One region of the Agrobacterium vacciniicorymbosi genome, then DNA from elsewhere that is predicted to be linked to it. Evidence: predicted binding sites of a transcription regulator. Region 1 holds the regulator's gene; each other region holds the start of a gene.
What was found. The regulator PhoB, encoded in region 1, activates phosphate uptake and scavenging genes when phosphate is short. The targets are predictions, from matches to a motif close to TGTCATNNANCTGTCAT.

Region 1 (3,523 bases):
CTGCCAGATCGCAGCCCTTCATTCGAATGGCTGCTGGATCATGGCAGATAGCTTTAACCCTGGCGGGCCTTGCGGTTGGCATAGCGACGATCGCGCTCGGCCTTGCGGGCGGCTTCATCTTCGATGACGCGGGCGACGCGGTTTTTATCGGCCAGCTTGCGGGCGTCTTCTTCGGCAGTCGCAGCGGCTTCAAGCTCGGCTTCATGCGCCAGCCGTTCCGCTTCGAGGCGGCTCTGCTCTTCGCGCTTCTGCTGCTCGCGCTCGGCACGACGCGCTTCGCGGGCTTCCGCCACGGCGATGCGTTCTGCCTGCTTGGCTTCCCGGTTGGGTTCGGCAGCTTCCTTGGCGGCCTTATAGGCCTGAAGAAGAGCAGCCTTGGCCTCGGCAGCAGCGCTGCGGCGGTCGGTCAGTTCACTGTTTTTAACGTTTTTGTTGTTTCTCAAGTCTCTATTCCAGTTGAGGTGCCGCACCCATCAGGGTCAGGATTTCTTGGTACGCTTTGCGGGTGTCTTGGCAGGTGCCAGGCTGTCTTGCAGTTCCTTGGCAAGGCGCGCTTCACGCAGGCGCTGCGTCTTTTCATCACGCGCCTGGGCAATCGAATTGAGTTCATCAACAGCGTGGCCGCGTGCAAAGAACTGCGACTGCGTTTCACCGAATGCGATTTCCGCCTGCTGGCGAGATTTGCTGTGTGTTTCAGACATGGAATTTCCTTCCTGTCGCATCAGCCGAAATCGGGATCGATTTCCAAAAACGCCGCTGCGGGGTGGATCGAGTGGCCCGGAGCGTTTGCGCCCATGGGCGCGGTGTCCGAAGCCTGTACCGCCGGGCGGCACAAAAAAAGGCCAGGCAACGTGCCTGACCTCGCTTGGTCTCATGCTTTCGACAGTGCCAGTACATCCGTGGTCAAAGGAAAGCGGAGTCCGTATTAAGCAGCCTGGAGATTGCAGGCCGACATTTTGCCCGACTTGTTGTCGCGCTCAAGGTCGTAGCTCAGCTTCTGGCCTTCAACGATTTCGCGCATACCTGCACGCTCTACAGCGGAGATGTGTACGAATGCGTCTGTGCCGCCGTTGTCTGGCTGAATGAAGCCGAAGCCCTTGGTGGAGTTAAACCATTTTACTGTGCCTGTGGTCATAATGAACCCTTTCAAAGCATAAGTTATAGATCACAGAACTGACGCCCTGTGTGCGAGTATAGCGATTTTTTTGAAGGAAAGGGTTAGTTCAAAACGCGGTGCTAATCGCGCGGCAACCAAAGCTCAGCAAGCAAAATATCGATAAACCAGTGATAGAGGGTTATGGCCGGATAGTCAAACTTTAAATTTCAGATCATTGAAATGAGCGTTTATCTTGCAACGCAGCAGCCTCTTCAGAAATATAATAATCCGTGCTGGATTTTCAATTTTGAAAATGTACCTGCCCTTTGTTTTTACTCAGGAAAACTGCGCGGCAAGCGGATATCCCCGCTTCCCCTTTCCATCCGCAACTTCTGGCGCAAACCAGTTCAAAGGAGTCAAAAATATATCTTCGTTACCGGCTGGAGATGGCTCCCCTTCTCGTACCTATTCCTGCCTAAGCTGCGCAAAAATACAAAACGCGCGCTGTTGACCCGGTGAGGCAATAGCGCGCGTTGTGCGAAATATCAGTGGTGGAGCGCCTGTCAGGCTTCCATGGAATAACCCGCGCCGCGAACGGTGCGGATTACATCCTGCATGTTGGAGAAGTTGAGCGCCTTGCGCAGGCGGCCGACATGGACGTCTACGGTGCGTTCGTCCACATAGATATCGTGACCCCAGACGCCGTCGAGAAGTTGCGAGCGGGAGAAGACGCGGCCCGGCGAGACCATCAGGAACTCCAGAAGGCGGAATTCGGTTGGCCCGAGGCGCACTTCGCGGGTCTTGCGGTGGACGCGGTGCGTTTCGCGATCCAGCTCGATATCACCGCATTTCAGAACAGACGACAGAACCTCCGGGCGGGCGCGGCGCAGCATGGCTTTGACGCGCGCCATCAGTTCCGGGGTGGAGAATGGCTTGACCACATAGTCGTCAGCACCCGTGGCCAGTCCGCGCACCCGCTCGCTTTCCTCACCGCGTGCCGTCAACATGATGATTGGCAGACGCTCGGTCTCGGGGCGCATTCTCAGGCGACGGCACAGTTCGATGCCGGAAACGCCCGGCAGCATCCAGTCCAGGATCAGCAGATCCGGCGTGCGCTCCTGCAGGCGGATTTCCGCCTCGTCGCCACGGGGAATGGTGTCGACATCGTAACCTTCGGATTCCAGATTGTAACGAAGAAGAACGCTCAAAGCCTCTTCATCTTCGACAACTGCGATTTTCGGCACCATAGGCTTGGGACTCCGCCAGTCTTACCAGAGCGCCATGCGTTCATTTGGACGCATCACGGACGCTCTGGCCTGTTGATCTACACACCGGCATTCCAAACATCGTTTCCGATCCAAGGGCGCCGATGCTGTAAAACTTACTCGGTTACTGCACCGAGCGTGTTGGAACTATCGTCCTTCGGACGCTCACCTTCCGGCTGGCTGCCGGTGGCCATGTAATAGATGGTTTCCGCGATGTTGGTCGCATGGTCGCCGACGCGCTCGATGTTCTTTGCGCAGAACAGCAGATGCGTGCAGGTCGTGATGTTGCGCGGATCTTCCATCATGTAGGTCAAAAGCTCGCGGAACAGCGAGGTATACATGGCGTCGATCTCTTCGTCGCGCTCGCGGATGGCCTGTGCCTTTTCTGCGGAGCGCGTGGAATAGACGTCCAGCACTTCCTTCAGCTGCACCAGCGCCAGTTCCGACAGGTGCTCCAGTCCACGGGCCAGCTTGCGCGGAACGCCAGTGCCGGCAACGGCGATGACGCGCTTGGCAGTATTTTTGCCAAGATCGCCGACGCGCTCCAGATCGGCAGCGATGCGCAGCGAACCGATGATTTCACGCAGGTCGGACGCCATGGGCTGACGCTTGGCGATGGTCACGATGGCCTTGTCGCCGATCTCGCGCTCGGCATGATCGAGGATCGTATCGTCAGAGATGACCTTCTGGGCCAGCGCTGCATCCGAGTTGACCAGAGCGCGCACCGCATCGGCGCACATCTGTTCAGCCAGACCACCCATTTCGGCGATGCGGCGGGTGAGGAACTTCAGTTCATCATCATAGGCGGACATAATATGGGAATGTGTCGGCATGTTCGAAGTCTCCAGTTTCGATGCACTGGCCCGCAAGCCCGACCGGGCTCAAGCGGTGCCATGCGAAGGGTTTGAACCAGCGTCAGATCAGCCGAAGCGACCCATGATGTAGTCCTGCGTGCGCTGGTCGTCCGGGTTGGTGAACATCTTGTCGGTGTCGTTTTCTTCCACCAGATGGCCCAGATGGAACATGGCGGTGCGCTGCGACACGCGGGCTGCCTGCTGCATGGAGTGGGTAACGATGACGATGGTGTAATTGGCGCGCAGTTCGTGGATCAGTTCCTCGACCTTGGCGGTTGCAATCGGGTCCAGTGCCGAGCAGGGCTCGT
Region 2 (3,523 bases), on a different contig from region 1:
GCCCAGCCCAAAATAGCATCTGCCCCGGCCACGCCGGATAGCACCGCCGCCCAGACGGCAGCCACCACAACCACCGAAAAGACGCAGGAAACCGCAGCCGCCACTCCGGCAGGCGCGACCTCTACCCTGCCCGGCACGGCACCGGCCACCACACAAATCGCAGCCAATTCCGCAGCAGAAGCCCTGCCTTCAACCGCCGCCGTCAAGGGCGGTCGCGTTGCCCTTCCCCCAGCCTCGGAAATTGCCGCTGCGGCAGCAGCATCCGCCATCGACGCACAAATACAGCCGCAGGCCGCAACCCAGCAGGTTGCGCTCGCAGCGCCAGCGGCGGCAACGCCAGCAGTCGCCGCCGTCGCGCATCAGACAAGCACCGCTGCCACTCTTCCACAGGTCGTTGCGCTGAAGGGCGGCTTCCCGCCTGCGCCTGGCGCACCGGGCACGCCATCGGCAGCCCCCATACCGCTGACCGAAGAAATGATGAAGCAGCAGAGCGTCATCCCGGTTCCGAAACCGCAAGGCGCCATGCTCGCCTATGCTTCGGCCCCGCAAAATGCAGCGCTTGCCGCCATCAGCACCCGCGAGAGCCTGACAACTGCGCCGGACGCGCCCACAATGATGGGCCGTCAGCAGCTGAGCGGCCTCATCACCAAATACGCGACCATGTATAATGTGCCCGAAGATCTGGTGCACCGCGTGGTCATGCGTGAAAGCCGCTACAATCCCCGTGCCGTCAACGGCGGCCATTTCGGCCTCATGCAGATCAAACACGCCACCGCCCGCTCCATGGGCTTCGACGGCCCGGCGTCTGGCCTGTTCGATGCGGAAACCAATCTGAAATATGCCGTGAAGTACCTGCGCGGCGCCTGGCTGGTGGCCGACAACGACCGCGACAATGCCGTTCGGCTTTATGCTCGTGGATATTATTACGATGCCAAGCGCAAGGGCATGCTGCACGTTCTGCGGAAGTGACGGCGACTCGGTCTTTTCCACACTTTAAATGTCGGCACTTGCGGCCTACCCCCCTCTGCCCTGCCGGGCATCTCCCCCTCAAGGAGGGAGATCGAATCGTGGCGAGCTCTTGCCCATATTGAACGTTGAGGATGAGATGAGGTGCGCGCGCCCAGCCAATCTCCCCACCTGAGGGGGAGATGTCCGGCAGGACAGAGGGGGGTGAGCCAAGCCCTCCAACGTTTAACGAAGCATCCACACCCCGTCATCAAACTGTTGCGTCACAGCGCTAAACGCCTCTCAACCGAACGAGAGGTGGAATCATATGACGGGTGTCGCGCCGAAAACCGGTTTCAGCAAAAACGTAAAACTCAAAGCCGCGCTGCTGCAGCACAAGGCATTGTCCACCAGTGGCATGTCCGAGCGCCTGTTCGGCGTGCTGTTTTCCGGCCTTGTCTATCCGCAAATCTGGGAAGACCCGGCAGTGGATATGGAAGCCATGGAACTGCGGGATGATCATAGCATCGTCACCATCGGCTCGGGCGGCTGCAATGTGCTGGCCTATCTCTCGCGCAATCCGTCGCGCATTGATGTCGTGGATCTCAACCCGCATCACATCGCGCTCAACAAGCTGAAGCTCGCCGCCTTCCGCCACCTGCCTGCGCATGGCGATGTCGTGCGCCAGTTCGGCGTGGCCAATGTCCGCTCTAACAGCGATGGCTATGATCGTTTCATTGCGCCGAACCTCGACGCACAGACCCGCGCCTACTGGTCGAAGCGCACGCTGACCGGTCGCCGTCGCATTTCGGTCTTCAACCGCAATATCTATCGCACCGGCCTTCTGGGTCGCTTCATCGGCGCTGGCCATGTGCTGGCCCGCCTGCACGGCGTGAAGCTTCAGGACATGGCCAATGCCCGTTCCATGGACGAGCAGCGTCAGTTCTTCGATGAGAAGGTAGCACCGCTCTTCGACAAGCCAATGATCCGCTGGCTGACGAAGCGCAAAAGCTCGCTCTTCGGCCTCGGCATTCCACCGCGTCAGTATGACGAACTTGCAAGCCTTTCGGATGGCAATACCATCGCACCGGTTCTGCGCCAGCGTCTGGAAAAACTGGCCTGCGACTTCCCGCTGAAGGACAATTACTTCGCATGGCAGGCCTTCGCTCGCCGCTATCCGCAGGCGCAGGAAGGCAATCTGCCGGACTATCTGCGCGATGATTATTATCAGGCGATCCGCGAAAATGCCGCGCGCGTCCATGTCCACCACGCCACCTTCACCGAGCTGCTGGCCTCCAAGCCTGCCTCCTGCGTTGACCGTTACGTGCTGCTGGATGCGCAGGACTGGATGAGCGACACGCAGATCAACGAGCTGTGGTCGCAGATCAGCCGCACGGCGGCCCCGGATGCCCGTGTCATTTTCCGCACCGCTGCCGAAAAGAGCGTCATCGAGGGTCGTCTGTCACCGGATATCCGCGCGCAGTGGTCCTATCTGGCCGAGCGTTCGCAAGAGCTCAACGCCCGCGACCGTTCCGCCATCTATGGCGGTTTCCACATCTATCAGAGGGCGCAGGCATGAAGAGCATCGGCGACAATATCAGCCTTGGCGATATCAAGCACGCAAACCTGATGGACCGCATGTACCGCCACCAGCGGCACATCTATGACATCACCCGCAAATATTATCTGCTGGGCCGCGACACCACCATCGACAAGCTAGACGTGCCGCAAGGCGGCAACCTGCTGGAAGTCGGCTGTGGCACAGGCCGCAATCTTCTGCGCGCCTCGAAACTTTTCCCAACGGCAAAGCTCTACGGCCTCGATATTTCCGCCGAGATGCTGACGACGGCTGCCGAAAACTTCGGTGGCCACCGCGAACGCCCGGTACTGCGCGTCTCCGATGCCACCACCTTCCGGCTCAGTGAATTCGGCCGCGCCAACGGTTTCGACCGCATCATGATTTCCTATGCGGTTTCGATGATCCCCGAATGGGAAAAGGCCGTGGAACGCGCCGTACAGTCACTCGCCCCCGGCGGCTCGCTGCACATTGTCGATTTCGGCCAGCAGGAAGACTTGCCACGCTGGTTCCGCAACCTGCTTCAGGCATGGCTGACCAAGTTCCACGTCACACCGCGCGCCAATATGCGCTATGTGCTGGAAGCTCTGGCAGGCAGCCACAATGCGACGCTGGAGTTTGAGCCGATTGCGCGGGGATATGCGTGGCGTGCGGTGCTGACGCTGCCGAAGGGCTGAGGTCGAAACATAACACATGGCAGTGGTTGTGGTTTCCCCCCTCTGCCCTGCCGGGCATCTCCCCCACAAGGAGGGAGATTGGCTGGGCGAACAGGCGGCGCTTCAATTTCGACGACAGAGTTTGCCAAGAGCTCTCCGCGAGTCGATCTCCCCACCTGTGGGGGAGATGCCCGGCAGGGCAGAGGGGGGCTAGCCACACCCACTGCCGTGTGCTGATTCGACGTTACGCTGAGCAGCAGAATTTCCCGCCACCCATCTTGCCATAACGGCTTGTTTACCCTGTTATGGTAAACAGGAGATTACGGCGCTTCTCACCAAGCAGCCG
Region 3 (3,523 bases), on a different contig from region 1:
CAATGCGGGCACATCACGATCACCACGCCGACGATCCGCCAGCAACTTATGCGCCTTATCGATGGCCGCTTCGCCACCCTTTACCGCGACATACATGGATCAAACCTCCCGAATACACGTGGTGCGCGGCAAGGCAATCGCCTCGGCACCGCAAACAAGCAGAATGTCAAAGCCCAGCGGGTAGCGGGCGGCGTTGGCGTCCATGGCATCCACAAACCCCTCAGGTAGTCCGACGGGCGAGATGTTAGAGGAGGTTTCGATGCCGGGGCCTGTCAGTTCAAGCAGGGCGCCGCCATCCATCGCTCGGACCGGCAGAATGAGGGTCGCGGAACGGTCCGGATATTCCATCGTTCCATGCGCGAAGCTCTGCCATTGCGCCACGTCACTTGCTTCAGACAGAAGCACGAAGCTCGCCTTTTCTGGCTGCCGCGCAATGGGTGCGCCGCTGTGGAAGGTGAGCCAGGTAGCAACATGCTGAGCTTCGGAGGCTTCAATCCAGACAGGCGTATCGTAGTCAGCCAAGGTCAGCAGAACGGCCGATGCGGCAGCGCAGAGCGGTGCAGGGCCTGAAGCCCGCTCACCAAGATTGGCGACCGATCCCGGTCTTGAAAAGGCATGCATGACGGCGTGGAAAACATCCTGCGAAGCAAAAACTGGATCGGCGAAACCGCCATCGAACGTGACTGTATTCATCAGTCTTCTCCTCTCGCGACCGTGAAGAAATCGACCCTTGTCGCTTCCGTCTCTTCAGCCTTGCGACGCTGCTCGTCTTCCATAACGGCCAAAGCCGGACGGACGATTTCGCAATCGATGCGCGAAACCCAGTCGGGACGCTGACGCAACGCGTCTAGATGCGCGACGATGCGAGCCTTGGCCTGGTCCCTTCCCAGAACAACCGAATGACCGACTTCGCCGCTGTCCAGCTTGACAGTTGCGCGGGTGACGCTCGCTTCGCCAAGATTGAACGCCGCGCCGCCACCGCCGATCTTGCCGCGAACCATGACCGTGCCGATTTCCGGTCCGCGCACAGGGGTCGCTGCGGGCATATCGGATGCCATCAGCTCATAACACTGCAAAAGAACATCCGCTGGTGCGCCAGCCAGAATATCCAGCGCCTGCTTTCGATCAAAACTGCTCATCGTTGGGTCGCCATCTTCATTCGTCAACTTTGTCTATTTGTATAGACAACCATTCTTATTTGTTTTATACACCCTTAATGATGACGAAGGAATGACAATGGGACGTTAGGCTTGAAATGAATACAAATGATGATGGCATATCGCGCTGGCGCCGGGTCGCGGACGGCATTCGCAGCGCGGTGTCCGAAGGGCGGATCGGCGAGCAATTGCCACCTGAAACAGAACTTGCGGCACAATTCGGTGTCAACAGACACACGGTAAGGCGCGCCATCGCCGTTCTTTCGACCGAGGGGCTTCTGCGCGCTGAGCGGGGGCGCGGTACCTTTGTCAACGCGGTCCAACCGCGTGTTGTCTATCCCATTGGCACCAGAGCGCGTTTCTCCGAAAACATGATGCGCCAGTCGCTCGAACCGTCTGGACGGCTTATCCATGCGGAAGTCATCGCAGCGGATGCCGGCCAGGCAAAGCTTCTTCTGTGCGGCGCAGGCGCCCCCCTGCACCGGGTCGAGCATCTGGCGGTGGCTGCCGGTGCGCCTATGTCCCGCTCTGTCTCCCTGTTTTCAGCCGAACGCTTCCCCGGCATTATTTCCGCCTATGCGGAGAGTGGCTCCATCACCAAGGCGCTGGAGCGCGAAGGCTTGGCGGATTATCGACGTAAGGAAACACGGCTGACGGCTGAACGGGTGTCTACACGCGATGTGGAACTGCTCAATTGTGCGCCTGACAGCATAGTCCTCGTCAGTCAGGCCATTGATGTCGATCTGGAAGACAGGCCCATCCAGAGCATCGTAACCCGCTTTCTGGCCGACCGCATGGAGCTGGTTTTCACAAACCCTCCAGCGCCTTCCAACTGAAGCAATACGGGAGGCGTGCGCAATCGGAAGGCGATGCGCACGGAACTCATCCCTCCATCGCTGGTTAGACCGGGGAGCACGTCATCCCCCCAACCACACGATTGGAAGTTTCATGTCCGATATTAGCCGTCCTATGCCGCCCTTTTCTGAACAGCAGCAGGAGCCACCGGGGCTGACGGCAAAAATGCAGCCTGTGCCTGATCATGGTGAACGCTCCTACCGCGGAGACGGCAAGCTTACAGGCAAAGTCGCGCTCATCACCGGTGCCGATTCCGGTATCGGCAAAGCTGTCGCCATCGCCTTTGCACGGGAAGGTGCCGACATCGCAATTTCCTATCTCAATGAGGATGAAGATGCCAAGGACACGGCGAAATGGGTTGAAGAGGCTGGACGAAAGGCCATTCTGATGCCCGGCGATATCAAGTCGGAAGATCACTGCAGATCGCTCGTCACGCAAACCGTCCAGAAGCTTGGGAAAATTGACATACTGGTCAACAATGCGGCGTTTCAGCGGACCTACGACTCTATCGAGGACATCACCGCTGAAGAATGGGATGAGACGTTCCGCACCAATATCTATGCGCCGTTTTTCCTGTCAAAAGCCGCCGTGCCGCATATGAAATCCGGAAGCGCCATCATCAACACGACATCGATCCAGTCCCGTCAGCCATCTCCGGCGCTGCTAGCCTATGCTTCGACAAAGGGCGCGATTTCCAACTTTACCGCCGGACTTGCTGAGATGGTGGCAGATAAGGGCATCAGGGTAAACGCAGTCGCGCCCGGTCCAATCTGGACCCCTCTCATTCCATCGACAATGCCGGCGGAAAAAGCTGCGAAGTTTGGTGAGAAAACCTTGATCGGTCGCGCTGGCCAACCGGCAGAACTGGCTGGCGCTTATGTGCTGCTTGCGTCTGAACTGGGAAGCTACATGACCGGTGCGGTCGTTCCAGTCACCGGCGGCGAGATCATGATCTGATGTGATCAGAACTATTGAAACATAAATAAATTTGGCATGCCGCAACTAGAATCAGTCGCGGCATGCTTCTTTAATTACATATCGACTTTGGCATTCTCACCCATGTCGGGCCGGGTCTTGCTGACAGCAGCTGCCGCCATCTTGATGTAGCTGATGACGGTGCCGGGGCTATCCCAATATTCCGCGAAATTTGGCGTTACCTTGAGGATACGAATGGATGGGTCATCCGCGTCATCCCACCAGGCCTTTGCGGGCGTTGCCCACAATTCACGAATTTTCTCGCGGTCATTCTGGACCTCAGCAGCACCGGAAATGGAGACGTATTTCTGCCCCTTGGAATCCGCAAATGCCAGGCAGACATTTGGCGCTTTGGAAATTTCTTCGTCCTTGTGGCTTGCCACATCTGTCAGAAAATAAAAGGCATTTTCCAGCTGCTCAGCATAGGCAGACATGGGCCGTGCCCGCAGATCGCTGCCAGTCTGCGTCGTCAGCATGCAGAAGCCAATCTTGTCTGCGAGTTGCCATACCTTGCTGATATCGTCATCGGTGTTGGT

Region 2: a site for PhoB is predicted at 1,212-1,228, ahead of ABUK73_RS15415 (DUF3419 family protein). Genes of this name have one in related genera too.
Region 3: a site for PhoB is predicted at 1,220-1,236, ahead of phnF (phosphonate metabolism transcriptional regulator PhnF). Genes of this name have one in related genera too.

The regions. Positions count from the first base shown of each region.
Region 1 is NZ_JBETMF010000004.1:136,708-140,230, reverse strand. Features, by position in the region: gene ABUK73_RS08330 (DUF6481 family protein) at 54-443, opposite strand; gene ABUK73_RS08325 (hypothetical protein) at 480-701, opposite strand; gene ABUK73_RS08320 (cold-shock protein) at 926-1,135, opposite strand; gene ABUK73_RS08315 (hypothetical protein) at 1,337-1,615, shown strand; gene phoB (phosphate regulon transcriptional regulator PhoB) at 1,660-2,343, opposite strand; gene phoU (phosphate signaling complex protein PhoU) at 2,478-3,194, opposite strand; gene pstB (phosphate ABC transporter ATP-binding protein PstB) at 3,282-3,523, opposite strand, start outside.
Region 2 is NZ_JBETMF010000009.1:116,456-119,978, reverse strand. Features, by position in the region: gene ABUK73_RS15420 (lytic transglycosylase domain-containing protein) at 1-969, shown strand, start outside; gene ABUK73_RS15415 (DUF3419 family protein) at 1,274-2,524, shown strand; gene ABUK73_RS15410 (class I SAM-dependent methyltransferase) at 2,521-3,198, shown strand.
Region 3 is NZ_JBETMF010000005.1:45,693-49,215, forward strand. Features, by position in the region: gene ABUK73_RS09455 (carbon-phosphorus lyase complex subunit PhnI) at 1-96, opposite strand, end outside; gene phnH (phosphonate C-P lyase system protein PhnH) at 100-693, opposite strand; gene phnG (phosphonate C-P lyase system protein PhnG) at 693-1,139, opposite strand; gene phnF (phosphonate metabolism transcriptional regulator PhnF) at 1,256-1,993, shown strand; gene ABUK73_RS09475 (SDR family oxidoreductase) at 2,106-2,969, shown strand; gene ABUK73_RS09480 (pyridoxamine 5'-phosphate oxidase family protein) at 3,044-3,523, opposite strand, start outside.